3 regions of the Variovorax sp. Soil_C_26 genome follow, and region 3 is predicted to be linked to each of the others. Evidence: predicted binding sites of a transcription regulator. Region 3 holds the regulator's gene; each other region holds the start of a gene.
What was found. Region 3 encodes LexA, which represses DNA repair genes until DNA is damaged. Its sites were predicted from a motif close to ACTGTATNNNNATACAGT; they were not measured.

Region 1 (9,824 bases), on a different contig from region 3:
CCCGCATTCTTGGTCGGGTGCGGGGCTTTGACAATTGCATAGTCCATTGACAGACTGTCAAAGAATTTTTGACAAAATCGGCGCCATGGACCTTCAATCGCTGTCCCTGCTGGTCGAAATCATCGACGCGGGCAACCTCAGCGCCGCGGCGCGGCGGCTCAAGATGAGCCGCGCCAACGTCAGCTACCACCTCAACCAGCTCGAGCGGTCGGTCGGCGCGCAGCTCGTGCGCCGCACCACGCGCCGGGCCGAGCCGACCGAGATCGGGCTGCGGCTCTACCAGCACGGCATCGTGATCCAGGGCGAGCTGCTGGCCGCGCGCGAATCGGTCACCACGCTCGGCCAGGGGCTGCAGGGTCGCGTGCGGCTCAGCGTGCCGAGCGGCTACGGCCAGCTCGTGATGGCCGGCTGGCTGATCGACTTCAAGCGGCAGTACCCGGGCATCGTGCTCGACGTGGTGTTCGAGAACCGCATCGAGGACCTGCTGCGCGACGAGGTCGACATCGCGATCCGCGTGGTGCCCGAGCCGCCGCAGAACCTGGTGGCGCGCGACCTGGGCGCGGTGCGCTACGTGGCCTGCGCCTCGCGCGGCTATGCGGCGGAACATGCGCTGCCGCAGCAGCTCGACGAATTGCAGAGCGCTCCCGTGGTGACGGCGGCCGTCGTCGGGCGGCAGCTGCGCGTGTCGGCCTACCAGAGCCAGGAGCTGGGCGAAGTGCGGCGCGAAGTGGTGCTCGAGCCGACGCTGATCTCGGAAAACTTCCTGTTCCTGCGCCAGGCCATCCTGGCGGGCCTCGGCATCGGGCTGGTTCCCGACTACGTGGTGGCCGACGACATGCGCCGGGGCGACGTGGTCACCACGCTCGACGACTGGCGCCTGTCGCTCTTCGGCACGCAGATGTTCATGCTCTACATGCCGAACCGGCAGCACACGCGCGCGATCCGGACCTTCATCGACTTCATCCTCGCGTGCGTGCGGGTGCCAGGCGAGGAGGCGCCGGCTCAGTCGCAGCGATAGGTCACCTCGGCGCCCGGCGCGCGGGCCGCCGCCTCGGGGTCGAGGTAGCGCATGGGCGCGCCGAAGTTGCGGCAATAGGCCTCGGCGTCCTGGGTGGAGGGCGACTTGAAAACGCCGTCGGCGAGGAAGACCACGCGCGGCGCGGTGCGCGGGGAGGCGCATCCCGCGGCAAGCAGCGCGGCAGCCAGTGCGAGCACGGAGAAGGAAGAGAGGCGGCGCATCGGACACGGCGCATCGCTGCGCATCGGGTGGAAAGAGCCCTGGACTGTAGCGGGCCGCGTGGCGAGCGACCCTGCGCGCAGCCGGTCTTTGTCAACGCCGGCGCCTCGATGCTGTATATTCATACAGTCTTTTGACGCCCCAAGCCGCCGTGGAACTTCAGCGCAAACTCGCCATCCTTGCCGATGCCGCCAAATACGACGCCTCCTGCGCGTCGAGCGGTTCGCAGCCGCGCGACTCGGTCGGCGGACGCGGCATCGGCTCGACAGAGGGCATGGGCATCTGCCACAGCTACGCGCCCGACGGCCGCTGCATCTCGCTGCTCAAGGTGCTGCTGACCAACCACTGCCAGTACGACTGCCTCTACTGCGTCAACCGCGCCTCGAGCAACGTGCCTCGCGCGCGCTTTCGCATCGACGAGGTGGTGCAGCTCACGCTCGACTTCTACCGGCGCAACTGCATCGAGGGCCTTTTTCTGTCGAGCGGCATCGTCAAGTCGCCCGACCACACGATGGAGCAGGTGGTCGAGGTGGCGCGGGCGCTGCGCGAGGACCACGACTTTCGCGGCTACATCCACCTGAAGACCATTCCCGACGCAAGCGACGAACTTATCGCGCGGGCCGGCCGCTATGCCGACCGGCTCAGCATCAACGTGGAAATGCCGACCACCGAGGGGCTTCAGGCGCTCGCACCCGAGAAGGACGAGAGCGCCATCCGCCGATCGATGGCGCGGCTGCGGCTTGCGATCGACCACACGCGCGAAGAAGCGCGCCGCGTGGTGCCGATCCGCGTGCTGCCCGGCGCCGCCCCCGTGGCCGCCAAGCCGCCCCCCTTCGCGCCCGCGGGGCAGAGCACCCAGATGATCGTGGGCGCCGATGCCACAGACGACCGCGGCATCCTCGCGACCAGCGCCACGCTGTACGGCGCCTACCGGCTGCGCCGCGTCTACTACTCGGCCTTCAGCCCCATTCCCGATGCGGCGCGCGCGCTGCCGCTCACCGCTCCACCGCTCTTGCGCGAGCACCGGCTCTACCAGGCCGACTGGCTGATGCGCTTCTACGGCTTCGGCCACGAGGAGATCGTGGCGGCGCCCGACGGCCTGCTGCGGCTCGACGTCGATCCCAAGATGGCCTGGGCGCTCGCGCATGCCGAGTGCTTCCCGGTCGACCTGAACCAGGCACCGCGCGAGATGCTGCTGCGCGTGCCCGGGCTCGGCGTCAAGGCCGTCGACCGATTGATGCAGGCACGTCGGGTGCGACGCGTGCGTGCCGAAGACCTGCGGCGGCTCCATGTGCCCGCGCGCAAGGTGCTGCCGTTCGTGGTGGCCGACGGGCATCGGCCGGCGCGCGGCGCTCTCGCGGCGCCGCCGCGCACCGCGGTGCAGGCATCGCTGTTCTAGGGGCCGTGCGATGCAGGCGCTGCTCGACGATCCGGTCGACCTCGACGCATTCCGCCGCAGCGCCCGGCAACTGCTGGCCGCTGGCGTGCCGCCGGGCGAAGTCGAATGGCGTGTGCGCGACGCGGCCGGCGGCGATGGCGGCGGCGGCGCAAGCCAAGGCCTGTTCGGCGAGGCAGACACCATGCTGCCCGCGCCGCCCGCCGTGCCTTCGCATCCCGTGCCGGCCGCCATCGTCGCACTCTGCGCCGACGTGGTCCTGCACCGCGACGACCAGCGCTTTGCCTTGCTCTACCGCCTGCTCTGGCGCCTCGCGCACGAACCCGCGCTGCGGCACGATCCACTCGACGCCGACATGATGCGAGCCCAGCGCATGGCCCGGTCGGTGCGGCGCGACATCCACAAGATGCGCGCCTTCGTGCGCTTCACGCGCGTGGCCGACGAGGCCGACGGGCTCGAGCGCCACGTGGCGTGGTTCGAGCCCGAGCACCGCATCGTCGAGGCCAATGCGCCGTTCTTCGCGCGCCGCTTCGCGCAGATGCGCTGGGCCATCCTCACGCCCGACCGCTGCGTGGCGTGGGACGGTGCCGCGCTGGCCTTCCGGCCCGGCGCCGACCGGCGCGAAAAGCCCGCGCCCGATGCCGGCGAGCAGCTCTGGCTCACCTACTACGCGCACATCTTCAACCCCGCGCGGCTCAAGCTCGCGGCCATGCGCAACGAGATGCCGCGCCGCTACTGGCACAACCTGCCCGAGGCCGCGCTGATCCAGCCGCTGGCCGACGCCGCCGCGGCGCGCAGCCAGGCCATGATCGATGCACCGGCCACGCCCGTGCGTCGCATCCGCGCGCCCATCGCGCTGCACCTGCGCCCCGCGGAAGGCGTGGCGCCCGCGAGCCTGGCCGAACTGCAGGCCGCCGCGCACGGCTGCCGCGCCTGTCCGATCGGCGCGCTCGCCACGCAGGCCGTGTGCGGTGAAGGCCCGCTCGCGCCGCACCACATGCTGGTCGGCGAGCAGCCCGGCGACCAGGAAGACTTGGCGGGCCGGCCGTTCGTCGGGCCGGCCGGGCAGCTGCTCGACCGCGCGATGGCGCAGATCGGCTGGCCGCGCGACAGCGTGTACCTGGCCAATGCGGTGAAGCACTTCAAGTACGAACTGCGCGGCAAGCGCCGCATCCACAAGACCGCCGGCCAGCGCGAGGCCGAAGCCTGCGCCCATTGGCTCGACCACGAGATCGCGCTGGTGAAGCCGCAGGCACTGGTCGCGCTCGGCGCCACCGCGGCGCGCGCGCTGCTCGGGCGCCCGGTGGCGGTGCAGGCCGAACGCGGCATGTGGCTGCACGAACGCGCCGACGGCCGACCGGTGTTCGTCACGCTGCATCCCTCGGCACTGCTGCGGCTCGCGGACGGCGAACGCGCCGCCGCCTATGCACGCTGGCGCGACGAATTGGCCGCCGCGCGCGGCACGGTTTCTGCTGCAATGGCGGCATGACGCCTGCCCATGCTTTGCTCGCCATCCGGCCGCTGACCGCCGACGCCTTCTCGCCCTTCGGCACGGTGATCGCCGCGCCGCCCGGCGAAGGCCGGCCCATCAACGGCGGCAGCGCGCAGCGCTTCGACCTCGTGGACGACCTGCAGCTCGACGCCGGCGGCGGCCGGCCGATGCTCGCGCTGTTCCGCGCGCAGGCACGGCGCTTTCCGCACGAGGTCGTTGAACTGGAGCGCCATGCGCTCGGCAGCCAGGCCTTCGTGCCGCTCGGCATGCGGCGCTTCGTGATCGTGGTCGCACGTGCAGGTGCGGCGCCCACGTCGGCGGCCGATCTTTCGGCCTTCGTGACCGATGGGCTGCAGGGCGTGCTGCTCGCACCCGGCACCTGGCACCACGCGCTGCTGGCGCTGGACGCGGGCGACTTCGTGGTGCTGGAGCGCGGCGCCGATGTGCCCGACTGCGACGTCTGCCGCCTGGCCGCGCCGGCGGTGGTTCAGCCGGACTGAGAAGCTGTGAACGAACCGGCCATGCCCGCTCAGCCCGCCCAGACACGCCCGCTCGTCGTTGCAAATGCTCGCCGTAGCCCGAGCTACGACTGCGCTTTGCGCCTCGATCGGACGCGCCTGGACGACCTGCTCGGGCACGTCCAGTTCATTCACAGCTTCTGAGACGCTGCCGCGAGGCGCTCGGCCAGCGCGACCAGCGAGCGGTCCGAGCCTGCGGGGCCGAGCAGCGAAAGGCCCAGCGGCGCGCCGTCGCGCTGCGCGAACGGCATCGACAGCTGCGGAAAGCCGCTGAGGCCCGCGATGCAGAGCATCCGGATCGAGCGGTCGCGGTAGTCCTCCAGGCCGGCCTCGGCCTCGCTGCGCAGTGGCGCGATGTCGGGCATCGTCGGCATCAGCAGCACGCCGTCATGGCCGAGCAGCTCGGCGAGGTGGCTGCGGAAGGCGCTGCGAAACGCACGGCCGGCGACGATCTGCGCATCGGTCACGCCGCGCGACCAGGCAAAGCGCTCCGCCACGCCGGGGCCGAGTGGCGGCGCATGGCGCTCGATCAGCGGCCCGTCGGTGAGCCAGGCCTCATGGCCCTGCACGTAGCGAAAGTTCCAGTACATCGCATCGAAGGAGTCGAGCGCCACGTCGACATGCCGCGCCTCGCCGAGCACGGCCTGCACGCGCGCGGCGGCATCGGCCAGCGCCGCGGCCGCGGCCGGCACCGCGAGCGACCAGACATCGTCGGGACGCAGCAGCCGCACGCGCGCCGGCAGGGCCACCGCATCGGCGCCCAGCAGCACGTCGGCCACGCGCGCGAAGGTGGCGGCGTCGCGCGCGAACCAGCCGCAGGTGTCCAGGCTCGGCGCGAGGTCCATCACCCCCTCGAGGCTCACGCGCCCGTGCGTCGGCCGCAGGCCGTAGAGGCCGCAGTGGTTGGCCGGCGCGCGCACCGAACCGCCGGTGTCGGTGCCCAGCGCGAAGTCGCACAGGCCCCACGACACCGCCGAGGCCGAGCCTGACGACGAGCCGCCCGTGATGCGGTCCTTCGCGGCGCCGTTGATCGGCGCACCGAAATGCGCGTTGTTGCCGTTCATCGAGAACGCGAGCTCGTCGGTCACGGTCTTGCCGACGAAGCGCGCGCCCGCGTCGAGCAGCTTTTGCACCGCGGGCGCGGTGCGTGTCTTGATGCCCGACATCGCGAGCACGATCGGGCTGCCGCCGCCGGTGGGATGGCCGGCCACGTCGAACAGGTCCTTGGCCGCGAAGCTCAGGTCGGCGAGCGCGCCGGTGGCCGCATGCGGCACCGGAACGTCGGGGTAGGGAACGAAGGCGTGGGCGGGGTCGTGCAATGGCATGGTGGTGCAGGTCGGCAGGGTCAGGCTACCAGGGTGGGGGCGATGGCGGCGGCAGCCTCGGTGCGGATGCAGCGCGCGCGGTGGTTCGGTGCCAGCTCGATGGCGGGCGGCTGTGCAATGCGGCAGGCCTCGGCGGCGAGGCTGCAGCGCGCGGCAAAGGCGCAGCCAGGCGGTAGCGCGGAAAGGTCGGGCGGGGCGCCGCCGATGGTCTCTAGCCGCGCGCCGCGCGCGAGCGCGCCATGGGCCCGGCTCTTGAGCAGCGCGATGGTGTACGGGTGGCGCGGCGTGCGGATCAACGCGCGCGCGCTGCCTTCCTCGACGATGCGGCCCGCATACATCACGGCGATGCGGTCGGCCACCTCGACCGCCGCGCCGATGTCGTGCGTGACGAAGATCACCGACAGGCCGAGGTCGCGCTGCAGCTCGCGCAGCAGCAGCAGGATCTGGATCTGCACCGTGGCGTCGAGCGCGGTGGTCGGCTCGTCGGCCAGCAGCAGCTGCGGGTTGCAGGCCAGGGCGAGCGCGATCATCGCGCGCTGGCGCATGCCGCCGGACATCTCGTGCGGATAGGCCGCGAGGCGGCGCTCGGGGCTCGGGATGCGCACGCGCTCGAACAGCGCGAGCGCGCGCCGCTGCGCTTCGGCCGCGGCGACGCCCTTCTCGTGGCGCCGGATCGATTCGACGATCTGCGCACCGACCGAGTACACCGGGTCGAGCGCGAGCAGCGGCTCCTGGAAGATCATCGACGCGACCTTGCCGCGGAAGCCGTCGAGCTCGCGCGTGGACATCGCGAGCACGTCGCGCCCGGCCACCTGCACCTGGCCGCCGATGCGCGTGCGGCGCTCGGGGTGCAGCCGCAGCAGCGTGCGCAGCGTCACGCTCTTGCCCGAGCCCGATTCGCCGATCAGCGCAACCACTTCGCCGCGGCCCACGTCCAGGCTCACGCCACTCGCGGCATGCACGGGCTTGCGCCCGCCGGTGAAGGTGACGCTCAGGTCGCGCAGGCGGACCATCGGTTCGGTGACGGGTGGCGCGGCGTGGTTCATGCGGCCTGCCTTTCTTCGTGTTGCTGCGCCGGCTGCGCCATGGGGTGCCCGCTGCCCGCTTCATGCACCAGGCAGCTCACCGCATGCCGCGCGCCGGTGGCGATGCGCTCGGGCACCACCTGGCTGCACACCGGCGCTGCGAGCGCGCAGCGCGGATGGAAGCGGCAGCCGCTCGGCGGATCGATAGGGTTCGGCGGGTCGCCCGCGAGCGCGGCGGCCTCGGTGCGGTGGTCGGGGTCCATCGACGGCATCGACGACAGCAGCGCGCGCGTGTAGGGGTGCGCCGGCGCATCGTAGAGCGTCTCGGACGGACCGATCTCGGCGACCTGGCCGAGGTACATCACCATCACGCGGTCGCTCACGTAGCGCACCACGTTCAGGTCGTGGCTGATGAAGACGTAAGTCAGGCCGAACTCGGCCTTCAGGTCGAGCAGCAGGTTGATGACCTGGGCTTCGACCGACTTGTCGAGCGCCGAGACCGCCTCGTCGAGGATCACCATGCGCGGCTGCAGCGCCAGCGCACGCGCGATGTTGACGCGCTGGCGCTGGCCGCCCGACAGCTCGTGCGGATAGCGCTCGGCAAAGCGCCGCGAATCGAGCCCGACGCGCGCGAGCAGGTCGCGTGCGCGCGCCACCGCTTCGCGCCGCGGCAGGCCGTGCACCTGCGGCCCGAAGGCGACGGAGTCCTCGATGGTGAGGCGCGGATTGAGCGAGGCGTAGCTGTCCTGGAACACCATCTGCACCTGGCGCCTGAATTCCTTCAGCGGCAGGTCGCGGCCGCCGACCTCGCGGCCGTCGAACACCACCTCGCCGCGCGTCGGCGCGATGAGCTGCATCAAGAGGCGCGCCGTGGTCGACTTGCCGCAGCCCGATTCGCCGACCACGCCCAGCGTCTCGCCCTTGTGCACCTCGAAGTCCACGCCGTCCACGGCGCGCACCACGCCGCCGCCGCGGCCGAGCGCGTCCTTCTTGAGCGGGAAGTGCTTGACCAGGCCCGAGATGCTGAGCAGCGGCTGCGCCGGGCCGCCGACGTCGTTCAATGGATTCATGCTCACCCCTTGTTGTCCATCGCCGAGCGCAATCCGTCGGACAGCAGGTTGAAGGAGATCGAGGTGACGAAGATCATCAGCCCGGGCAGGGCCGCCACCCACGGCTGCACGTAGATCGCGGTGCGCAGCGTGTTGAGCATCAGCCCCCACTCGGGCTCGGGCGGCTTCACGCCCAGGCCCAGGAACGACAGGCCCGAGGCCAGGATCATCGACACGGCGATCAGGCTCGTGGCGTAGACGAAGATCGGTCCGAGCACATTGCCGAGCACGTGCACCCGCACGATGGTGAAGGGGTTCGCGCCCGAGGCGCGCGCCGCCTCCACGTAGTCGCGCGTGCGCACCTGCGTCGTCACGCTCTCGGCCACGCGCGCGATCTGCGGAATGAACACCACCGTCAGCGAGATCAGCGAATTGACCACGCCCGCGCCCAGCGTGCCCGACAGCGCGATCGCGAGCAGCACCGACGGGAAGGCGTAGAACACGTCGATCGTGCGCATGATCAGCGTGTTGGTGAGACCGCCCGCGTAGCCCGCGACGATGCCGATCACCGTGCCGAGCACGAAGGCGCAGAACACCGGCGTGATGCCGATGAACAGCGACAGCCGGGCGCCCACGATCAGGCGCGAGAGCATGTCGCGCCCCTGTTCGTCGCTGCCGAGCAGCAGCCCCTCGGTGCCGATCGGCTTGAGCCGCTTGAGCATCGAGGAGGCATACGGGTCGGCCGGCGCGAGCCAGGGGCCGAACACCGCCAGCCCGATCAGCAGCAGCACCACCAGCGCGGCACCCATGGCGACCGGATCGCGCACGAAGCGCAGCACCACCGAAGTCCAATAGCCGCGCGAGCGCTGCGGCGGCAGGGGCTCGGCGGCGATGAGGGGAGCGAGAAGGGCGGACATGGCGATGGGTCTTCAGGCCCGCGCAATGCGCGGATCGAGCAGGGTCTGCAGCACGTCGACCAGCAGGTTGAGCACCACGAAGAACAGCGCGAGCACCAGGATGGTTCCCTGCAGCAGCGGCAGGTCGCGCTGGAAGATGGCGGAGTTCAGCAGAAAACCGGTGCCGGGCCAGGAGAACACCGTCTCGATGAGGATCGAGCCGCCGAGCAGGTAGCCGAGCTGCAGGCCCATCACCGCCAGCGCGGTAGGCGCGGCGTTCTTGACCATGTGGCGGAACACGCCGAAGTGCGTGAGGCCCTTGGCGCGCAGGCCGATGATGAACTCCTGGTCGAGGATCTCGGCCACCAGTGCGCGCACCGTGCGCGCGATGATGCCCATCGGGATCACCGACATCGTGAGCGCCGGCAGCACCAGAAACTGCAGGTGCGCCCAGTCCCAGGCCCAGTCGCTCGAGCCGCCCGGGCCGGCGCCCGTGGCGGGCAGCCACATGAGCTGCGACGAGAACACGATGACCATCACCATGCCGAGCCAGTAGTGCGGCACGCTCACGCCGAGCACCGAGAACATCGAGGCTGCGCGGTCGATCCACGAGCCGCGGAAGTAGCCCGCCACGAAGCCGAAGAGCGAACCCAGCACGAAGCCGATGAAGGTGGCCACCACCGCGAGGCGCAGCGTGTTGCCGACGGCGGTGAACACCTCGCCGGCCACCGCGCGGTTGCTTGCGATCGACATGCCCAGGTCGCCGTGCAGCGCGCGCCAGAGCCACATCGCGAACTGCTCGGGCAGCGAGCGGTTGAAGCCGTAGAGTTCGCGCAACTGCGCCTGCAGCTCGGCCGACGCGTCGGGCGGCAGGATCGACACCAGC
Region 2 (9,824 bases), on a different contig from region 3:
GCCTCGGGCGCTTGCCAAGCGGGTATAGACGGCCTTCATGGCAGCGTGCCGGCACGCCCGGCACAATGCCCGTCACATCGACCGCACACGAAAGAAGGGCCATGAACGACAAGAAAAGCGATTTCGGACTGATCGGCCTGGCCGTGATGGGCCAGAACCTGGTGCTGAACGTGGAAAGCCGCGGCTTCCAGGTCAGCGTCTACAACCGCACCGAAGCCACCACCGAGGCCTTCGTCGCCGCTCACCCCGGCAAGAAGCTGGTGGGCGCGAAGACGCTCGAGGACTTCGTGCAGAGCCTGGCGCGGCCGCGCAAGGTCCAGATCATGGTCAAGGCCGGCGCGCCGGTCGACCAGGTGATCGAACAGCTGATCCCGCTGCTCGACAAGGACGACATCGTGATCGACGGCGGCAACAGCCTCTACAGCGACACCGAGCGCCGCGACGCCTGGCTCGCCGGCGAGGGCCTGCGCTTCATCGGCGCAGGCGTCTCGGGCGGCGAGGAAGGCGCGCGCAAGGGTCCGTCGATCATGCCGGGCGGCCCGCTCTCTACGTGGGAGGTGATGAAGCCGATCTTCGAGAGCATTGCCGCCAAGGTGGACGGCGAGCCCTGCGTGATCCACATCGGCCCGGGCGGCGCGGGCCACTACGTGAAGATGGTGCACAACGGCATCGAGTACGGCGACATGCAGCTGATCTGCGAGGCCTACAGCCTGTTCAAGGCAGCGGGCTTCACGACCGACGAGATGGCCGCCGTCTTCAGCGAGTGGAACGAGGGCGAGCTGCAGAGCTACCTGATCCAGATCACCGCGAAGGCGCTCGAGCAGAAAGACCCGGAGACCGGCCAGCCGGTGGTCGACGTCATTCTCGACAAGGCCGGCCAGAAGGGCACGGGGCAATGGACGCTCATCAACGCCGCGGAGAACGCGGTGGTCATCAGCACCATCAACGCCGCTGTCGAGGCGCGCGTGCTCTCGTCGCAGAAGCAGGCGCGCGTGGCGGCGAGCAAGCTGCTGCAGGGCCCGAAGGCCGAACTGTCGATCGACAAGAAGGCGCTGGTGGCCAAGGTGCACGATGCGCTCTATGCCTCGAAGGTGATCAGCTACACGCAGGGCTTCGACCTCATGAAGACCATGGGCGAGAAGAAGGACTGGAAGCTCGACCTCGGCCGCATCGCCGCGATCTGGCGCGGCGGCTGCATCATCCGCGCGCGCTTCCTGAACCACATCACCGACGCCTACCGCGGCGACCCCGCGCTCGGCAACCTGATGCTCGATCCGTTCTTCAAGGACCTGCTGAACCGCACGCAGCAGAACTGGCGCGAGGTGGTGGCGCTCGCGGTGAGCCACGGCATTCCGGTACCGGCGTTCAGCGCCTCGCTGGCGTACTACGACAGCTACCGCACCGAGCGCCTGAGCGCAAACCTGCTGCAGGCGCAGCGCGACTTCTTCGGCGCGCACACCTACGAGCGCGTGGACAAGCCCGCGGGCGAGTTCTTCCACACGCAGTGGCCGGAAGTGATCTGACGACCCGGCCTCGTTGACCCGGCCTCATTGAACCGGCCGCATTGAACCGGCCGGGTGCGTCTCAGCCGCGCTCGGCCGACAGCGCGCGCCTGACCTGCGCCACCAGTTCCTCCACGGGCGTGGTCGCATCGACCGTGATCACCCCGTCCTCGCCCACCGGCGATTCGAGTGTTTCGAACTGGCTGGCCACCAGGCTCGCGGGAAAGATGTGCGCGCCGGCGCGCGACGCGACGCGGCGCTCGCTCTCCGCGCGGTCGATCTCCATGAAGACGAACTTCAGATCGGGCACGGCCGCGCGCAATTGGTCGCGGTAGGCGCGCTTGAGCGCCGAACTGGCCAGCACCGCACCGCGCGGCTCGGCGGCGAGGGCTTGGCCCAGCGCGTCGAGCCAGCCGGCCCGGTCGGCGTCGGTCAGCGCAATGCCCTTGCTCATCTTTTCATGGTTCTCGGGGGGATGGTGGTCGTCCCCTTCGATCATCGGCAGCGACAGCGCGCTGGACAGCGCTTCGCCGAGCGTCGATTTGCCGCAGCCGGAAACACCCATCACCACCAGCCAGATTCCATCCATGCGCAACTACTCCCTGTGGTCGGTTCGCGAAGGCCCACGCCCCTTGTTTACGAATCTACCTTGATTTGGAGGCCCCCTCCCATGCAAGCCCATGGGGACTGACCCTAGAACAACAGCCCCTGCCCCGCCGCGCCCGGCGGCCGGAAGGCGTCCAGGTCGAGGGCGATGCGCTCGCGGTTGAAGCCGATGCGGCGCGTTGCCTTCTCGAAGCGCTGGTGGATCAGGTCGGCCCAGAGCCCGCTGCCTTTCATGCGCGTGGCGAAGTCGGCGTCGTAGTCCTTGCCGCCGCGCATCTCGTGGATGCGCGCCATGATGCGCTGCGCGCGCTGCGGGTAGTGCAGTTCGAGCCATTCCTTGAACAGCGGCGCCACTTCCCACGGCAGCCGGATCACCGTGTAGAACGCGCTGCGCGCACCCGCCTCCCAGGCAGCCTCGAGCACCTGCTCCATGTCCTCGTTCACGAACGGGATCTGCGGGGCCACGCTCACGCCCACCGGCACGCCGGCTTCGGCCAAGGTGCGGATGGTGCGCAGCCGCCGGTGCGGCGCGGCGGCGCGCGGCTCGAGTTTGCGGGCCAGATCGCCGTCGAGCGTGGTCACGGTGATGTAGACAGCGGCCAGCCGCTGGGCGGCCATCGGCGCGATCAAGTCGAGGTCGCGCTCCACCGTGCTCGATTTGGTGACCAGCGCGAACGGGTGCCGCGTCTCCTGCAGCAGCTCGAGCACCGCGCGCGTGAGCCGCAGCTCACGCTCGATGGGCTGGTAGCAGTCGGTCGCGGTGCCGATCGCGATGTGGCTGGGCCGGTAGCCCTTGCGCCCGAGCTCACCGCGCAGCACCTCGACGATGTTGCGCTTGGCAATGAGCCGGGTCTCGAAGTCGAGCCCCGGCGACAGGTTGAGATAGCTGTGCGTGGGCCGCGCGAAGCAGTAGATGCAGCCGTGCTCGCAGCCGCGGTAGGGGTTGAGCGAGCGGTCGAACGAGATGTCGGGCGATTCGTTCTGGTTGAGCACCGATTTCACGTCTTCGAAGCGCACTTCGGTCGCGAGCGGCGCCAGGCCGTCGGACTCAGCCGCCTCGTCGGCGAGCGTGCCCCAGCCGTCGTCGAAGTCGTTGCGCTCGTCGCGCGAGAAGCGGTGCGCCAGGCGCGTGGCCGCACCGCGGCCCTTGATGGCATGGATCGGGATGAGAGCGGCTGGCATGGCGACCTCTTGGCTGAAAACTGTATGTTTATACAGTTATTTTTGCTCCTGCACCATCCCACAGAATCTGATTTCTGTATTGACAGAAATTTCAAGAACATTAGACTTTCACGCATGCAACTCACCGACATCCAGCGCAAGTTCGTTCTCCACTGGGGCGAAATGGGGTCGATGTGGGGCGTCAACCGCACGGTGTCGCAGATCCACGCCCTGCTATTCGCCCATGGCAAGCCGGTACACGCCGAGGAAATTTCCGAGACGCTCGGCGTGGCACGCTCCAACGTGAGCAACAGCCTGAAGGAACTGCAGGCCTGGAACCTCGTGCGCGTCACGCATGTGCTGGGCGACCGGCGCGACTATTTCGAGACCAGCGTCGATGTCTGGGAGCTGTTCCGTACCGTGGTGCGCGAGCGCAAGGAGCGCGAGTTCGATCCCACGGTCCGCGTGCTGCGCGAGCTCGTCGCGAGCCCCGACTTCCAGAACGAACCGGCCGACGCGCAGGACCGCATCCGCTCGACCCTCGACCTGATGAGCAAGCTCGCCACCTGGGCCGACGAGATGCTGCGGCTGTCGCCCGGCACGCTCGACAAGGTACTGAGCCTGGGCGCGAGCGTGCAGAAGTTCGTGCGCGGGGACGCGGCCCCGCCGGCGTCGGCCAGCCAGGGCGATGCCGGCGACGCCGATCCGAACCATGCCGGCCTGCCGATGATCTGAGCGGTGCTTTTTTTGTCCATTCATTTCTGTTTTGACAGAAATATCGGAAACACAATATGTCGTCCACCCTCGCCTTCCCGCTGACCGTCTACTACGACGCCAGCTGCCCGCTCTGCGCCGCCGAGATGAAGACCATGGCATCCCGGGACGCAGCGGCGCGCCTGCACCTCGTCGATTGCTCGCGCGCAGATTTCCATGGCGGACCCGCGCCACGCCAGGCGCTCATGACGGCGCTTCATGCGGTGGACGCCGAGGGCCGACTTCATGTCGGCGTGGCGGCCATCCGCGCCTGCCGCAAGGCCGTGGGCCTGCCGGCCGGAGGCTTCCTGCTCGACCTGCCGCCGGTGGCGCGACTGGCCGATCGCGCCTACGCCGCGCTTGCGCGCCACCGCCATCGCCTCCCGCGCCCGCTCGTGGCGCTGCTGACGCGCCCGCACACGCGCGGCGGCACCTGTGCCGACGGCAACTGCCGAATGTAGAAAGAGAGAGCCCCGATGCCCAGCATCTTCCAGCCCGACTTCCACTTGCCCGCCACGCCTGGGGCCGCCACGGTCACCAAGGCAGATACGCAGGACTACTTCACCGAAGTGGCCGACGACTATCGCGCATGGAGTCCGAGCTACAACATGCACTTCGGCTTCTGGCGGCTCGGCCTGAACCCGTTCCGGCGCGAAGCGATGCTGGTGGAAATGAACCGGGTCGTCGGCCGTGCGCTCGGGCTCGGCGAGGCCGAGGCGCAGGCGCCGCGCCGCTGCGTGGTCGACCTGGGCTGCGGCGCCGGCGCCACCACGCGCACGCTGCTGGCCGATCATCCCGCGCTCTGCGCCGTCACGGTCACCAACGTGGCGGTGCAGAACCGCATCGCCGCACGGCTCGATGCCGCGGCCGGCGTGGCCGACCGGGTAGCGCACCTCGAGGCCGACTACACGCGCGCCGGCCTGCCCGGCGCGCAGGCCGACGGTGCCTGGGCCGTGGAAAGCGCCTGCTACGCCAGCGGAGCCGCCAAGGCGGATTTCGTGCGCGAGGCGGCGCGCCTGCTCAAGCCCGGCGCCCGGCTCGCCGTGGTCGACGGCTTCCTGCTGCGGCCGCGGCCGGGCCGCGTGGCCGGCTGGCTCCACCGCCTGTGGGCCGACAGCTGGGCCGTTCCGACGCTCGCGGTGCGCGACGATTTCGTTGCCGCGCTGCGCACGCACGGCTTCCACGACATCGAGGTGCGTTCGCTGCGCTGGCGCGTGGCGCCGAGCGCGCTGCACATTCCGCTGCTCGCCACGCGCTTCGCGCTGGTCGAACTCTGGAAGGCACGCGGCCGGCTCGGCCCGTGGCGCCGCAAGCACATCGTCGCCAGCTACTGCGCGCTCGCGCTGGGCGTGTTCTGGCGCGACTTCGACTACTGCATGGTCACGGCCACGCGCAGCGGCCCGGCGGCGGCATGACGGACCGCCGCCCGGTTTTCCAGCAGGCGCTCGGTGCGCGGTGGGAGTGCCTCGGCGAGGTGGTCCGCAGGCACTACACGATGGCACCGTTCTCGGCCGACCACGTCTGCGTGCGCGGCACCATGGACGAAGTGCACCATGCGCCATGGGCGCGCGTGCTGCTGATGCCCTTCGGCCGAGTATTCGGCGCGCTGGTGCCCTACACCGGCGCCAACGTGCCGATCGACGTGCACTACCGCTGCCGGCCCGACAGCGCCCTGCTGTACTGGGACCGCGTCTTCGGCTTCGAAGGCCGCGCGCCCTTCCACTTCCGCTCGCACATGGCGCTCGGGCGCCGGCACGGCGAGGTGATCGAATACGTGCGCTTCGGCATCGGCATGCGCCTGGCGGTGAGCGCCGAGGACGGCGCGCTGGTGTTCCGCGACCGCGGCTACGTCTGGCGCATCGGCGGGCTGCATCTGCCGCTGCCGCTCGGCCTGCTGATGGGCACTGCCTATGTCGAGGAGCGGCCCGATCCGCAGGACCCCGAGGCGTTCGGCATGAAGATGGTGCTGCGCCACCGCTGGTTCGGCGACGTGTTCCGCTACAGCGGCCGTTTCCGGCTGCCCGCGCGCGCCCCCGCCGACCCGGCGCCGCGCGGCAGCCGTTCGCCCAGCCAGGCGATCAGTTCCTGCGCCGCCACGTTGCGCATCGGCCCCGGCAGGTAGGCCAGCACCACGCGGCGCTCGATGCGCGGCTGCGTGAGCCGCACCACGGCCAGCTCGGGATCGCGCAGCGACGAGGTGTAGAGCTGCGGCATCAGGCCCAGCGCATGGCCACTGCGCACCAGCGCATAGAGCGTTTCGGAATAGCTCACGCGGTAGGGCTCCGCGCCCTGCGCGAACTGCGCCCGCGCGGGAATGCCGAGCGCCGGCATGCTGCCGCTTTCGAACATCACGAGCCGCTCGCCGCCAATCGCCTCCCAGCGCGTGCGCGCGGCGGCCGCGAGCGGATGGTCGCGGCGCACCACCAGCACCAGCGGATCGCGGAACAGGTCCACGCAGACCAGCCCGCCGGGCGGCTCGGTGATGGCCGCCACCGCCATGTCGAGCTGGCCGCCGCGCAGTTCGGCCAGCAAGGTGGTCGAGGGCGCATCGCGCCAGGCGATCTCGAGCGCGTGGCCGCCGCGCGCGAGAAACTCGCTGGCCGCGGCCGTCACGCGCGCGCTGGCCGACGGGATCACGCCCACGCGCACGAAGGCGCGGCCGCGCTGCACGGTGCTTTCGATGTCGCGCAATGCGACCTCGACCGTGTTGACGAGGAAATCGGTGCGCGCGAGCACTTCGGCGCCCACGGCCGTGAGCTCCAGCCGATGCGTGGAACGCGTCAGCAGTTCGGCGCCGAGCAGCTTCTCCATCTGCTTGATCGCGTTGCTCAATGCGGGCTGCGTGATGGCGAGCCGGCGCGCCGCGCGGCCGAAATGCCCTTCCTGCACCAGCACCGAAAAGAACTGGAGCTGTCGCAGCGTGAGTGCGCGCAGTGGCGAGGCCATGGGTTTTCCTTGGTCCATCGATTGGATGAATCAAATTATAGAAATTCAAAATTTTGCTTATGGTTCTGCGCTGCCTAGACTGGCCGCATGAACGACCCCGCCGCGCCGCCCCTCACGCTCGAATCGATGCTGCGCGAGATGCCAAAGGTCGAGCTGCACTGCCACCTGTTCGGCACCGTGCGGCACCAGACCTTCAGGCAGCTCAACCAGCGTGCCGGCGCCCCGCTCGCCGACGAGGAGATCGAAGGCTTCTACACACGCGGCGAAAAGCCCGTCGGCGTGCTGCGCGTGCTGCGCGCGCTCGATGCGCAGCTGGTGCGCAGCCCCGGCGATCTCTACCAGCTCACGCACGAGTACCTGGAGGATGCGGCAGCCCACAACGTGCGCTATGCCGAGTTCTCCTGGAACCCGACCGGCACCGTGCACGCATCGGGCATCGCTTACGCCCACGCGCAGGGTGCGATCGTGCGCGCGATCCACGACGCCGAGCAGGCGTTCGGCATCACGGGCCGTCTCATCGCTGCGATCGACCGCGAGGCGAGCCCCGAGGCCGCCGTCGAGATGGTCGAGTGGCTCAAGGCCCACCGCTGCGACGAAGTGGTCGGCATCGGCATCGACTACCGCGAGGTCGACCGGCCGCCCGAATTGTTTGCGCGCGCCTACGCCGAGGCTCGGCACGCGGGGCTCAGGACCACGGCGCATGCGGGCGAGTTCGGCATGCCGTGGACCAACGTGCGCACCGCGCTCGACCTGCTGCAGGTCGACCGCATCGACCATGGCTACACGGTGGTCGACCAGCCCGATTTCGCGCGGGAGTGCGCCGAGCGCGGCGTGCTCTTCACCGTGGTGCCGACCAATTCCTACTACCTGCGCACGCTGCCGCCGGCGCGCTGGGCGCTCGACCATCCGATCCGCCGGATGCCCGGCCTGGGCTTGCGCATCCACCCCAACACCGACGACCCGACGCTGCACAAGGTCACGCCCACGCAAGCCTGGCTCATGATGGTGCGCGACTTCGGCTTCGGCCTGGACGACCTGCGCAGCTTCATGCACAACGGGCTCGACGGCGCATGGATCGACGACACCCAGCGCCGCGCCTGGCGCACCGAGTGGAGCGCCGCTTTCGACGCGCTGCGCGCCCGCCTTCTCGCAGAAACGCCGCCCTCCGACCCACCGCAACGAGCCACCCCATGAACACCTCCCGCCGCCTCCTTCTTCTCGCCACCGCCCTGGGTTCGGTGCTTCCCGCCGCTGCCCTCGCGCAGGCGGCCTGGCCCGCTGCCCGGCCGATCACGCTGGTCGTGCCCTTCACCGCGGGCGGCAGCGTGGACGTCAACGCGCGCCTTGTCGCCACGCGGCTGGCCGAACGGCTCAAGCAGTCGGTGGTCATCGAGAACGTGGCAGGTGCGGGCGGCGCGATCGGCGTGGCCAAGGCCGTCAATGCGGCACCCGACGGCTACACGCTCGTGGTCGGCCCCGACAGCGCGATAGCGATCGGGCGGCTGGTCAATCCCGCGGCGTTCAAATTCGATCCGCTCAAGGACCTGGCGCCGGTCGGCATGCTCAACACCGCGCCCATGGTGCTGGTGGCGCGCCCGGGCCTGGAGGCCCGCAGCTACGCCGACTTCGTGAAGCTCGCCAAGGCGAAGCCGGGCACCTACAACTACGCCACCTCGGGCGTGGGCACGGTGCTGCAGCTCGCGATGGAACTTCTCAAGCAGAAGAGCGGCATCTTCGTGACCCATGTGCCCTACCGCGGCGGCGCGCAGATCGCCACCGACGTGATCGGCAACCAGGTCGACCTCGCGATGCTCGTCAGCACCAGCGCGATACCGCATGTGAACGGCAAGCGCCTGCAGGCGCTGGGCATCACCGGCAGCCAGCGCCTCGCCGCGCTGCCCGACGTGCCGACCTTCGCCGAGATGCCGGGCCTCCAGGGCTACGACATGGTGAGCTGGACCGGGATCTTCGCGCCGGCCAAAACGCCGCCCGCGGTGGTGGCGCGCCTGAACCAGGAACTGAACGCGGTGCTCGCCGAGCCGCAGGTGCGCAGCAAGCTCGCCGAGCAGGGCGCCCTGCCCGGCAGCGGCACGCCCGAGCAGTTCGGCCAGTTCGTCCAGGCCGAATACGCGCGCAACCAGAAGATCGTGGAGTCGGCCAACATCAAGGAATGAGCAGCCGGCCGGCCCGCGGGCCGGCCTACTGTTCTTCGGGCCAGTCGCGGATGTAGGCTTTGAGCATCTTGTTCTCGAAGTTCTGCGCGTCGACCACCGCCTTGGCGACGTCGTAGAAGCTGATCACGCCCATCAGCATGCGCTTGTCCATCACGGGCATGTAGCGCGCATGGCGCTCGAGCATGATGCGGCGGATCTCGTCGAGTTCGGTCTCGAGCGTGCAGGTCACGGGCGCATCGTCCATCGCCCTTCGCACCAGCGTACCGCCGACCTGGCCGCCGTTGGCGACGATCGCGGTGATCACTTCGCGGAAGGTGAGCATGCCGACCAGGTCGCCGTGTTCCATGACCACGAGGGAGCCGATGTCCTTTTCCGCCATGGTCTTGACTGCTTCGGCCAGCAGGTCGTCAGGCGTGATGGTGAAGAGCGTGTTGCCCTTGACGCGAAGGATGTCGCTGACTTTCATCGTGTGCTCCTCTCTCTCGGAAATCTGTCTCGGCGGCGTGCCGATTTGAATATAGCCCACAATCGGCGGCGACCCCGTCACGCCCATGACGCGCACGCATGTTTGCAGACGTCGCGGGCCTCGCGAACGAACCCAGAAAGGCTTCCATGCCCGGCTATTCCGACCCCGGCTTCGACACCCTGGCGCTGCATGCCGGCGCCGCACCCGACCCCGCCA
Region 3 (9,824 bases):
ACGATCCCCCAGGCGGACGCCATGAAGGCGGCCGGCGTCAAGCTCGACTACGTGCTCGAGATCGACGTGCCGTTCAGCGACATCATCGAACGCATGAGCGGCCGACGCTCGCATCCTGCGTCGGGCCGCACCTACCACGTCAAGTTCAATCCGCCGAAGGTCGAAGGCAAGGACGACGTCACGGGCGAAGACCTGATCCAGCGCAAGGACGACGAGGAAGAAACCGTTCGCAAGCGCCTCGAGGTCTACAGCGAGCAGACCCGTCCGCTGGTCGACTACTACTCCGCATGGGCCAAGGCCGACCCGGCCAATGCGCCCAAGTACCGCGCCATCAAGGGCGTCGGTACGGTCGACGAGATCACGCAGCGCGCATTGGCGGCCCTGAGCAGCTGAGCGCCGCGCCGGCGCTGCGGTTCAGGCGGCGTCTTCTTTTCCCCTTCCCAGCAGTTCGAGCATCAACGCAACGCGCGCCTTGACCGGCGTCAGCGCGCCCGCATCGCGCAGCCGGTCGTCGGGCCGCGGCAGAATGCGGCCGCTCGCGCAACGCGTGGCGCGCAACACCGGGATACCAGCCTGTTCCGCGCGCACGGCAGCAGCCTCGAGCGTCTGGTGCAGTGTGCCATTGCCGGTGGCCGCCACGACCAGTCCGCGGACCGGCTCGGCGACGCCGCCGGCGCGCTCCTGGCACAGCAGGTCGATCAGCGCGCCGCTGGCGCCGGCATGGCTCATGACGATCTCGACCCGCGGCCACCCTGCCGCCGCGACCGCTCCCGCGACCGCGCGCAGCCCTACGCCAGCGCCGCCCGGCACGGCGCCGGGCCAGTCCCGCAGGCGCCGAACCACACCCTCTTCCACGTAGGCGACCGGGCCGGCGTCGCCCGATGCAAACGCATCAGGACGGTACGTGTGCACCTTCTGGACGTCGAGCGCACCATGCACCGTGCCGGCACAGACCACAGTCGTCCCTTTCGCGCCCGTCGCGCCGGCGACCGCGACGGCATCGCGCAGGTTCTGCGGGCCATCGGGCGAGAGGGAGCTTGCCGGGCGCATGGCGCAGGTCAACACGATCGGCTTGGCCGGCGCGAGCACCGAGTGGAGGAAGAAGGCCGTCTCCTCGATGGTGTCGGTGCCATGGGTGACCACCACGCCCGCCACGTCAGGCTCGGCGAGCCACACAGCGCAGCGCTCGGCGAGTTGCAGCCAGACGTCAAAGCCCATGTCCTTGCTGTCGAGCTGGGCAACCTGCTCGGCCACGAGCGCAAAGCCCGCGGGGGCACCGATGCCGCCAAGCAGATCGGCCACCACGACCTCGCCCGCGGTGTAACCGATGTTGTCGCCGTCATCGGCGGCGCGGCCTGCGATGGTGCCGCCCGTGCCCAACACCACGATACGCCGCACACCAGGACCTGATGAATTCACCATGCTTGCCAACTTTTAAAAACTGGTTAAAAATACAGTTACTGGATATCTAGCCAGTGCCGCAAGGAACCACTATGCAGTTTGCCGTGAAGCTTACCGCCCGCCAGCAACAGATCCTGGACTTGATCCAGAGCGCCATCGCACGCACTGGCGCGCCACCCACGCGCGCCGAGATCGCCAACGAACTCGGCTTCAAATCCGCGAACGCGGCCGAGGAGCATCTGCAGGCGCTGGCCCGCAAGGGCGTGATCGAACTCGTCAGCGGCACCTCGCGCGGCATCCGGCTCAAGGGCGACGCGCTGCGCTCGCTCAACGAGACCCGGCACCGCGAAGGCGGGCAGTTCTCGCTCTCGCTGCCCGGCATGGCGCAGCTCGCGCTGCCGCTCATCGGCCGCGTGGCCGCGGGCTCGCCGATCCTCGCGCAGGAGCACGTCGACCAGACCTACTACGTCGAAAACACCCTGTTCCAGCAGCAGCCCGACTACCTGCTCAAGGTGCGCGGCATGTCGATGCGCGACGCCGGCATCATGGACGGCGACCTGCTCGCGGTGCAAGCCACCAAGGAAGCCCGCAACGGCCAGATCGTGGTGGCCCGCCTCGGCGACGAAGTCACTGTCAAGCGCCTCAAGCGCAACAAGCAGGTGATCGAGCTGCACGCTGAAAACCCCGACTATCCGACCATCGTGGTCCAGCCCGGCGAGCCGTTCGAGATCGAGGGCCTTGCCGTGGGCCTGATCCGCAACACCATGCTGATGTAGCCGCCAAACCGGCTGCTGACAACCGAAACCATCCATCCAGCCGCAACAGGTGGCGGGCGTATGGCGCAACTGGCGCCATCACCCTGTTGCGTCCGGCGAAAGCAATCCTGCCTGTGTTCAACCTCAAACCTTCTTGGAGTTCACATGGGAATCGCCCTTCTCGCTATCGTTGACCTTTGGATGCCGCTGCAGTCGCTGGCCAGCCGGTTGCTGCCCGCGCGCAGTGCCCGCCACCGCGATGGCCGTGCTGCGTCCGCAGGCTTGCATGGCGGCCTCGTCGTTCGCCCTGCCTGCGCGGCCCGGCCCCATGCCCAGGCGGCACCCAAGGCCGCTGCCGCGCCTGCACGGCCGCTGCGCGTGATCCGCGTGGTCGATCACCAGGGCGAAAAACGCAGCACCAACCGGATGGTGATTTCGGGGCGTATGGCCGATGTCTGCGCCGAGCTCGACCGGCTCGCCGCGCTCGAGGCCATGGAAGCCGTGAGTGCCGCACCGCGGTCCGCGCACCTGCACTGAGCCCGTGCACGCCCCGGTGACTTTCCCCGGGGCCGGGTATCCAAACGTTCAGGCGCGCGCCGTGCCAGTGCTGCGAGGCACAATTGCACGCCATGAATATTGTGATCCTCGACGATTACCAGGACGCCGTGCGCAAGCTGCGCTGCGCCGCCAAGCTCGACGCCTACGCCGCCAAGGTCTACACCAACACCGTGAAAGGCATCGGCCAGCTCTCGGTGCGCCTGAAAGACGCCGACGTGATCGTGCTGATCCGGGAGCGCACCCACATCTCGCGGCAGCTGATCGAGAAGCTGCCCCGGCTCAAACTCATTTCCCAGACCGGCCGCGTCGGCGGCCACATCGACGTCGCGGCCTGCACCGAGCGCGGCGTGGCTGTGGCCGAGGGCAGCGGCTCGCCGCAGGCGCCCGCCGAACTCACCTGGGCGCTGATCATGGCGGCCATGCGCCGGCTGCCGCAGTACATCAGCAACCTCAAGCACGGCGCGTGGCAGCAGTCGGGTCTCAAGTCGGCGTCGATGCCGCCCAACTTCGGGCTCGGCTCGGTGCTCAAGGGCAAGACGCTCTGCATCTGGGGCTATGGTCGCATCGGCCAACTGGTGGCGCGCTACGGCCAGGCGTTCGGCATGCAGGTCGTGATCTGGGGCCGCGAGGCGAGCTGCGCCAAGGCGCGTTCCGACGGCTTCCAGGTGGCGCAGAACCGCCAGGAGTTCTTTGCCGCGGCCGACGTGCTGTCGGTGCACCTGCGGCTCAACGAAGAGACCGTGGGCCTCGTCACGCTCGAGGACCTCTCGCGCATGAAGCCGACAGCGCTCTTCGTCAACACCTCGCGGGCCGAACTGGTCGAGGCCGATGCGCTGCTCGCCGCCTTGAACCGCGGCCGGCCGGGCCTCGCGGCGATCGACGTGTTCGAGAGCGAACCGCCGTTGCAGGGCCACGCACTGCTGCGCCTCGAAAACTGCATCTGCACACCGCACATCGGCTATGTCGAGCAGGAAAGCTACGAGAGCTATTTCGGGCAGGCCTTCGACAACGTCGTGAGCTTCATCAAGGGCAACCCCACCAACATCGTGAATCCCGGCGCCCTGCAGGTCCGCCGGTGAGTCCGGAGACGGCTCCGTGAGCCGGTCGGCGTCCCGGGGTGCGCTCTGGGCGCTGCTGGCCGGCAACTTCGTGATTGGCACGGGCGTGATGGTGGTGCCCGGCACGCTCAACGAGATCAGCGCATCGCTCGCGGTCTCCGTCGCGACGGCAGGGCAGCTCATCACGGTCGCGGCCATCGTGATGTGCATCGGCGCGCCGCTGCTGGCGGCCGCGGTCGCGGGCTGGGACCGCCGCCAGCTGCTCGCGCTTTCGCTCCTCTGGTACGCGGCATGGCACGCCATTGCGGCCGCGATGCCCAGCTTCGGCGCCCTGCTGCCGGTGCGCATGCTCACGGTGATCGCGCCAGCGGTCTTCACGCCGCAAGCCGCCGCCTGTGCCGGCTTGCTGGTGGCACCGGAACAGCGCGGGCGTGCGGTGACCTTCGTCTTTCTCGGTTGGTCGCTGGCCTCGGTGCTGGGCCTCCCGATCGGTGCGCTGATCGGGGGGCACTTTGGATGGCGCATGGCTTTCGTGGCCATCGCGGTGCTGAGCGTCGCGAGCGCAGCCTGGGTCTGGCTGACGCTGCCGCAGGGGATCCATCCCGCAGCACTGTCCAAGGCCGCATGGTCGCGCGTGCTGCGCAGCCCGGTGCTGATGGGCATCGTCGCGGTCACGGCGCTGCAGGGTGCCGGCCAGTTCGTCCTGTCCAGCTACTTCGGCCCGGTCCTTAAGCAGGACTTCGGCGCAGACCCCACCACGTTGAGCCTGGTGTGGGGCCTGTTCGGCGTTTTCGGCGTGCTGGGCAACATGGTCGTGAGCCGCTTCATCGACCGCGTCGGTGCAGGCCGCATGGTGCTGTTGACGAGTTCGCTGATCGCGCTGAGTCTGTTCCTCTGGCCCTGGGCGCCCACCCTGCCCTGGCTGGCCGCGGTGATCGTGCCCTGGGGGCTCGGATGCTTCGCCACCAATTCGGCGCAGCAGGCTCGGCTGGTGAGCCTGGCGCCAGCGCTCGCGCCCGGCTCGGTGGCGCTGAACAGCTCGGGCATCTACACGGGCCAGGCCGTCGGTGCCGCGCTCGGCGGATGGCTGCTGGCCAACGACGCATCGGCATGGATGAACTGGGTCGGCCTTGCGCTGCTGCTGGTCGCCATCGGCGCGAGCGTGGCCATCGACCGCAGCGGCCGGGCGGCCTGACGCGCCTGCTGCGAGAAACCCGCAGCGCCCGTTCCGGCCATGGCGGCAAAATCGCAGTCTGCTCGAAACACCGCGGTCGGGGCAGCCGCCCGCCGGCCCGAATTTCTCAACCAGTGAAAATCCTTCTCCAATGACAGTCAACTACACCCGGATCGGCGTCGTCGGCGCCGGCGCAATGGGGCGGGGCATCGCCCAGATCGCCGCCCAGGCCGGCAGCGAGGTACTGCTGCTCGACAGTTTCGCGGGCGCCGCGGAGCGCGGGCGCGAAGCCCTTGCGGCCCAATGGAACAAGCTGCACGAGAAAGGCAGGATCGACGTGCCGACGCGCGACGCGCAGCTTGCGCGCGTCAAGGCGGTCGATTCGATCGCCGCCCTGGCCGGCTGCGACCTCGTGATCGAAGCGGTGGTCGAAGACCTCGAAGTCAAGCGCAAGCTGTTCCGCGAACTCGAGGCGATCGTCACGCCTGCGGCCACGCTCGCCACCAATACCTCGTCGCTCTCGGTCACGGCGATCGCCGCCGGGCTCGCGCATCCCGAGCGGATGGCGGGCTTCCATTTCTTCAACCCCGTGCCGCTGATGAAGGTGGTCGAGGTCGTGGCCGGCTTCCGCACATCACCCGACACCTGCAAGCGGCTGGCGGGCTACGCCGCACAGATGGGCCACAGCGCCGTGCAGGCACAGGACACGCCCGGCTTCATCGTCAACCACGCCGGCCGCGGCTACGGCACCGAGGCGCTGCGCATCGTCGGCGAAGGCGTGGCCGACTTCGCCACGGTCGACCGCATCCTCAAGGACCAGGCGGGCTTCCGCCTCGGCCCCTTTGAGCTGATGGACTTGACCGCGCTCGACGTGTCGCACCCGGTGATGGAGTCGATCTACCACCAGTACTACGAGGAGCCGCGCTTCCGGCCCAGCGTGATCACCGCGCAGCGCCTCGCGGCCGGCGTGCTCGGGCGCAAGACCGGCGAGGGCTTCTATCGCTACGCCGACGGGGCCCAGCAGCAGGACGCCGAACCACTGCCGCCGAGCGTGGGCACCTTGCCTTCGGTCTGGGTCTCGCCGCGTGCCGCACGCCGTGCCGAACTGCTGCGCCTGATCAACACGCTGGGCGCGCAGATCGACAGCGGCGCCACGGCGGCACCGGGCTCGCTGATCCTCGTGGCGCCGCTCGGCTTCGACGTGACCACGATCGCCGCCGTCGAGCGCCTGGACGCCACGCGCACCGTCGGCATCGACATGCTGGTCGACGACGCCGCCACGCGACGCCGCGTGCTGGCCACCAACCCGGCCACGCGGCGCGACATGCGCGATGCAGCGCATGCGCTCTTCGCGCGCGACGGCAAGGCCGTCAGCGTGATCCGCGACAGCGGCGGCTTCGTCACCCAACGGGTGGTCGGCACCATCGTGAACATCGCCGCCGACATGTGCCAGCAGCGCGTGTGTTCGCCGGCCGATCTCGAAACCGCGGTCCAGCTCGGCCTCGGCTACCCGCGCGGACCGCTCGCCATGGGCAACCTGCACGGGCCGACCAACATGCTCGAAGTGTTGTTCAACCTGCAGACCGTCTATGGCGACCCGCGCTACCGCCCGAGCCCGTGGCTGCGCCGCCGTGGTGCACTCGGCCTGAGCCTGCTGCACGAAGAAGAGTAAGAGTAGTCAGCCGCCGAACCGACCATCCTCCACGAAAGCACCGCCGCCATGCCCGCCGAACTGAAAAGCACCAGCGAGGGACGCACCATGGTGCTGACCATCGCCAACCCGACCCAGCGCAATGCACTGGCCCCCGAGATCTACGCCGCCGGCGTCGAGGCGCTCAACGGCGCGGAGAGCAGCGACGAGGTCCGCAGCGTGGTGCTCGTGGGCCAGGGCGCTTGGTTTTGCGCCGGCGGCTCGCTGCAGCGCCTGGCCGACAACCGCCAGCGCGATCCCTTGGTGCAGGCCGAAAGCGTCGAGGGCCTGCACAACTGGATCGACTCGATCCGCGCCTTTCCCAAGCCGATCATTGCGGCCGTCGAAGGTGCGGCGGCAGGTGCAGGCTTCTCGCTGGCGCTGGCCTGCGATTTCATCGTGGCCGCGCGCGATGCGGTCTTCGCATCGTCGTACAGCAACCTGGCGCTGTCTCCCGTGGCGGGCCTGAGCTGGGAGCTGGCGCAAGCCCTGCCGCGCCAGCTTGCCAGCGAATGGCTGATGTGCGGCGAACGCATCGCCGCGCCGCGGCTGCATGCGCTCGGCCTCGTCAACGAACTGAGCGAGAACGGCCAGGCGCTTGCCGGCGCGCTGGCGCTGGCGGCGCGGCTCAACGCGCACGCACCGAATGCGCTGGCGAGCATCAAGGAACTGCTCAGCGAGGCGCGGGGCGCCAGCTTCGCGTCGCAGCTCTCGCAGGAGCGCGACCACTTCGTGCGCAACCTCCATCATCCGAATGCCGGGATCGGCATTGCCGCCTTCCTCGAGAAGAAGCCTCCGCAGTACGGATAAGCGCGCCGTCGCTCCCGTGACACCTTCCAGCCTTTCAGTCGCCGACAGGACAGACCAATGGACGACCCCATTCTTACCATCGAAGAACGTGAAGCGATCAACAGTGGTCGCTGGTTTTCTTCTCTCTCACCATCGCTACGGCACGACATTCTTCGATGCGCTTTCGTCAAACGCTTCAAGGACGGCGACCTGATCGCTGCCCGCGGCGACCCGCCCGATCACTGGATCGCCTGTGCCAAGGGTGCCGTGCGCGTCAGCTCGACGGCGGTCTCGGGCAAGCAGGTGACGCTGACCTACGTCGAGCCGGGCATCTGGTTCGGCGACGTGGCGATGTTCGATGGGGACCGGCGCACGCACGACGCCTATGCGCATGGCGACAGCACGGTGCTGTGCGTGGCGCGCGCCGATTTCCAGAAGATCCTCGCGACCCACGTCGAGCTGTACGAGGCGCTGATGCGGCTGCAGGCGCGCCGCATCCGCACGCTGTTCGGGCTGGTGGAAGACCTCAACACCCTGCCCTTGCGCGCGCGGCTCGCGAAGCAGCTGATCCATCTGGTGCGCAGCTACGGCGTGCCGAACCTCGACGACGGCAGCCAGACGCGCATTGGCCTGCACCTGGCACAGGAAGAGCTCGCGCAGCTGCTCGGCGCCTCGCGCCAGCGCGTCAACCAGGAACTCAAGACCATGGAGCGCGAGGGCACGATCCGGATCGAGCCAGGCGGCCTCGTGGTGCTGGACCGCGCAGCCTTGATGCGCATCTCGGAAGCAGATCATTGACATGAGCCAGGATTTCTCCAGTTTCATCGGCACCCGCGCGGTCTCGGCGCAGCATGCCTTCGACGTCGAGGTCCTTGCGGCCTGGCTCGCAGTGCACCTCGAGGGCTTCGAGGGGCCGCTCACGGTCGAGATGTTCAAGGGTGGGCAATCCAACCCGACCTACAAGCTCGTCACGCCGAAGCGCAGCTACGTCATGCGCGCCAAGCCCGGTCCCGTCGCCAAGCTGCTGCCTTCGGCGCATGCGGTGGAGCGCGAATTCAAGGTCATGAGCGGCCTGGCCGGCACCGACGTGCCCGTGCCGCGCATGCACTGCCTGTGCGAAGACGAAGCCATCATCGGCCGCGCCTTCTACGTGATGGAATTCATGCAGGGCCGCGTGCTCTGGGACCAGTCGCTTCCCGGCATGGACAACGCCGGACGCGCGGCGATCTACGACGAGATGAACCGCGTGATCGCGGCGCTGCACACGGTGAAGTTCGCCGAGCGCGGACTCGCCGACTACGGCAAGCCCGGCAACTACTTCGAACGCCAGATCGGCCGCTGGAGCAAGCAGTACAAGGCTTCGGCAGACGGTGCCGGCGAACTCTCGCGGCCCATCGAGGCCATGGAGCGGCTCATCGACTGGCTGCCTGCGCACATGCCGGCGAGCGCGCGCGACGAAAGCAAGATCTCGATCGTCCATGGCGACTACCGCCTCGACAACGTGATGTTCCACCCCACCGAGCCGCGGATCATCGCGGTGCTCGACTGGGAGCTCTCGACGCTGGGCCATCCGCTGGCCGACTTCAGCTACCACTGCATGTCGTGGCACATGCCGCCCACCACCGGCCGCGGCATCGGCGGCGTGGACGTGGCCGCGCTCGGCATTCCCACCGAGAGCGAATACATCCGCCGCTACTGCGAGCGCACGCGCATCGGCACGCCCGAAGCGCTGGCGCCCGACTGGAACTTCTACCTGGCCTACAACCTGTTCCGCATGGCTGCGATCCTGCAAGGCATTGCCAAACGGGTCGAGGCCGGCACCGCATCGAGCGAGCAAGCCGTGGCATCGGCCCGCGGCGCTCGTCCCATGGCCGAAATGGCCTGGCAGTTTGCCCAAAAGGCCTAGCTGTCCCACATCACCCATCACCCAAGGAGACAGAGATGGACTTCGAATACTCGGCCAAAACCAAAGAACTGCAGAAACGCGTCAGCGCGTTCATGGACGACTACATCTTTCCGGCCGAAGCCGAGTACGCGGCCGAGCTGGCCGCGAACACGGCGGCCGGCAAGCGCTGGACGGCACTCAACACCGTTGAGAAGCTCAAGGACAAGGCCAAGGCCCAGGGCCTGTGGAACCTCTTCCTGCCGGTCGACAGCGCCGCAGCCTCGGGCTACGAAGGCGCGGGGCTCACGAACCAGGAATACGCGCCGCTGGCCGAGCTGATGGGCCGCGTGCAATGGGCATCGGAAGTCTTCAACTGCTCGGCGCCCGACACCGGCAACATGGAGACGATCGCCCGCTACGGCTCCGACGCCATCAAGGCGCGTTGGCTCAAGCCGCTGCTCGAGGGCCAGATCCGCTCGGCCTTCGCGATGACCGAGCCCGAAGTCGCTTCCAG

Region 1: a site for LexA is predicted at 1,350-1,367, ahead of AC3A6G_RS24005 (putative DNA modification/repair radical SAM protein). Genes of this name have one in related genera too.
Region 2: a site for LexA is predicted at 3,310-3,327, ahead of AC3A6G_RS08720 (PA0069 family radical SAM protein). Genes of this name have one in related genera too.

Annotation. Positions count from the first base shown of each region.
Region 1 covers NZ_JBDGJC010000011.1:100,964-110,787, reverse strand. Annotated here, with positions in the region: gene AC3A6G_RS24015 (LysR family transcriptional regulator) at 86-1,018, shown strand; gene AC3A6G_RS24010 (hypothetical protein) at 1,003-1,215, opposite strand; gene AC3A6G_RS24005 (putative DNA modification/repair radical SAM protein) at 1,389-2,636, shown strand; gene AC3A6G_RS24000 (UdgX family uracil-DNA binding protein) at 2,647-4,122, shown strand; gene AC3A6G_RS23995 (ureidoglycolate lyase) at 4,119-4,625, shown strand; gene AC3A6G_RS23990 (amidase) at 4,775-5,968, opposite strand; gene AC3A6G_RS23985 (ABC transporter ATP-binding protein) at 5,989-6,981, opposite strand; gene AC3A6G_RS23980 (ABC transporter ATP-binding protein) at 7,011-8,063, opposite strand; gene AC3A6G_RS23975 (ABC transporter permease) at 8,066-8,959, opposite strand; gene AC3A6G_RS23970 (ABC transporter permease) at 8,972-9,824, opposite strand, start outside.
Region 2 covers NZ_JBDGJC010000002.1:669,841-679,664, reverse strand. Annotated here, with positions in the region: gene gnd (decarboxylating NADP(+)-dependent phosphogluconate dehydrogenase) at 102-1,523, shown strand; gene AC3A6G_RS08725 (gluconokinase) at 1,585-2,091, opposite strand; gene AC3A6G_RS08720 (PA0069 family radical SAM protein) at 2,196-3,290, opposite strand; gene AC3A6G_RS08715 (GbsR/MarR family transcriptional regulator) at 3,405-4,004, shown strand; gene AC3A6G_RS08710 (thiol-disulfide oxidoreductase DCC family protein) at 4,061-4,483, shown strand; gene AC3A6G_RS08705 (SAM-dependent methyltransferase) at 4,499-5,437, shown strand; partial or broken gene AC3A6G_RS08700 (DUF4166 domain-containing protein) at 5,434-5,976, shown strand; gene AC3A6G_RS08695 (LysR family transcriptional regulator) at 6,021-6,968, opposite strand; gene add (adenosine deaminase) at 7,056-8,162, shown strand; gene AC3A6G_RS08685 (Bug family tripartite tricarboxylate transporter substrate binding protein) at 8,159-9,142, shown strand; gene AC3A6G_RS08680 (CBS domain-containing protein) at 9,168-9,608, opposite strand; gene AC3A6G_RS08675 (O-acetylhomoserine aminocarboxypropyltransferase) at 9,755-9,824, shown strand, end outside.
Region 3 covers NZ_JBDGJC010000003.1:56,832-66,655, reverse strand. Annotated here, with positions in the region: gene adk (adenylate kinase) at 1-393, shown strand, start outside; gene AC3A6G_RS09730 (asparaginase) at 415-1,422, opposite strand; gene lexA (transcriptional repressor LexA) at 1,494-2,177, shown strand; gene AC3A6G_RS09720 (hypothetical protein) at 2,322-2,693, shown strand; gene AC3A6G_RS09715 (D-2-hydroxyacid dehydrogenase family protein) at 2,786-3,793, shown strand; gene AC3A6G_RS09710 (MFS transporter) at 3,810-4,967, shown strand; gene AC3A6G_RS09705 (3-hydroxyacyl-CoA dehydrogenase) at 5,098-6,618, shown strand; gene AC3A6G_RS09700 (oxepin-CoA hydrolase, alternative type) at 6,667-7,446, shown strand; gene AC3A6G_RS09695 (Crp/Fnr family transcriptional regulator) at 7,504-8,223, shown strand; gene AC3A6G_RS09690 (phosphotransferase) at 8,225-9,331, shown strand; gene AC3A6G_RS09685 (acyl-CoA dehydrogenase family protein) at 9,367-9,824, shown strand, end outside.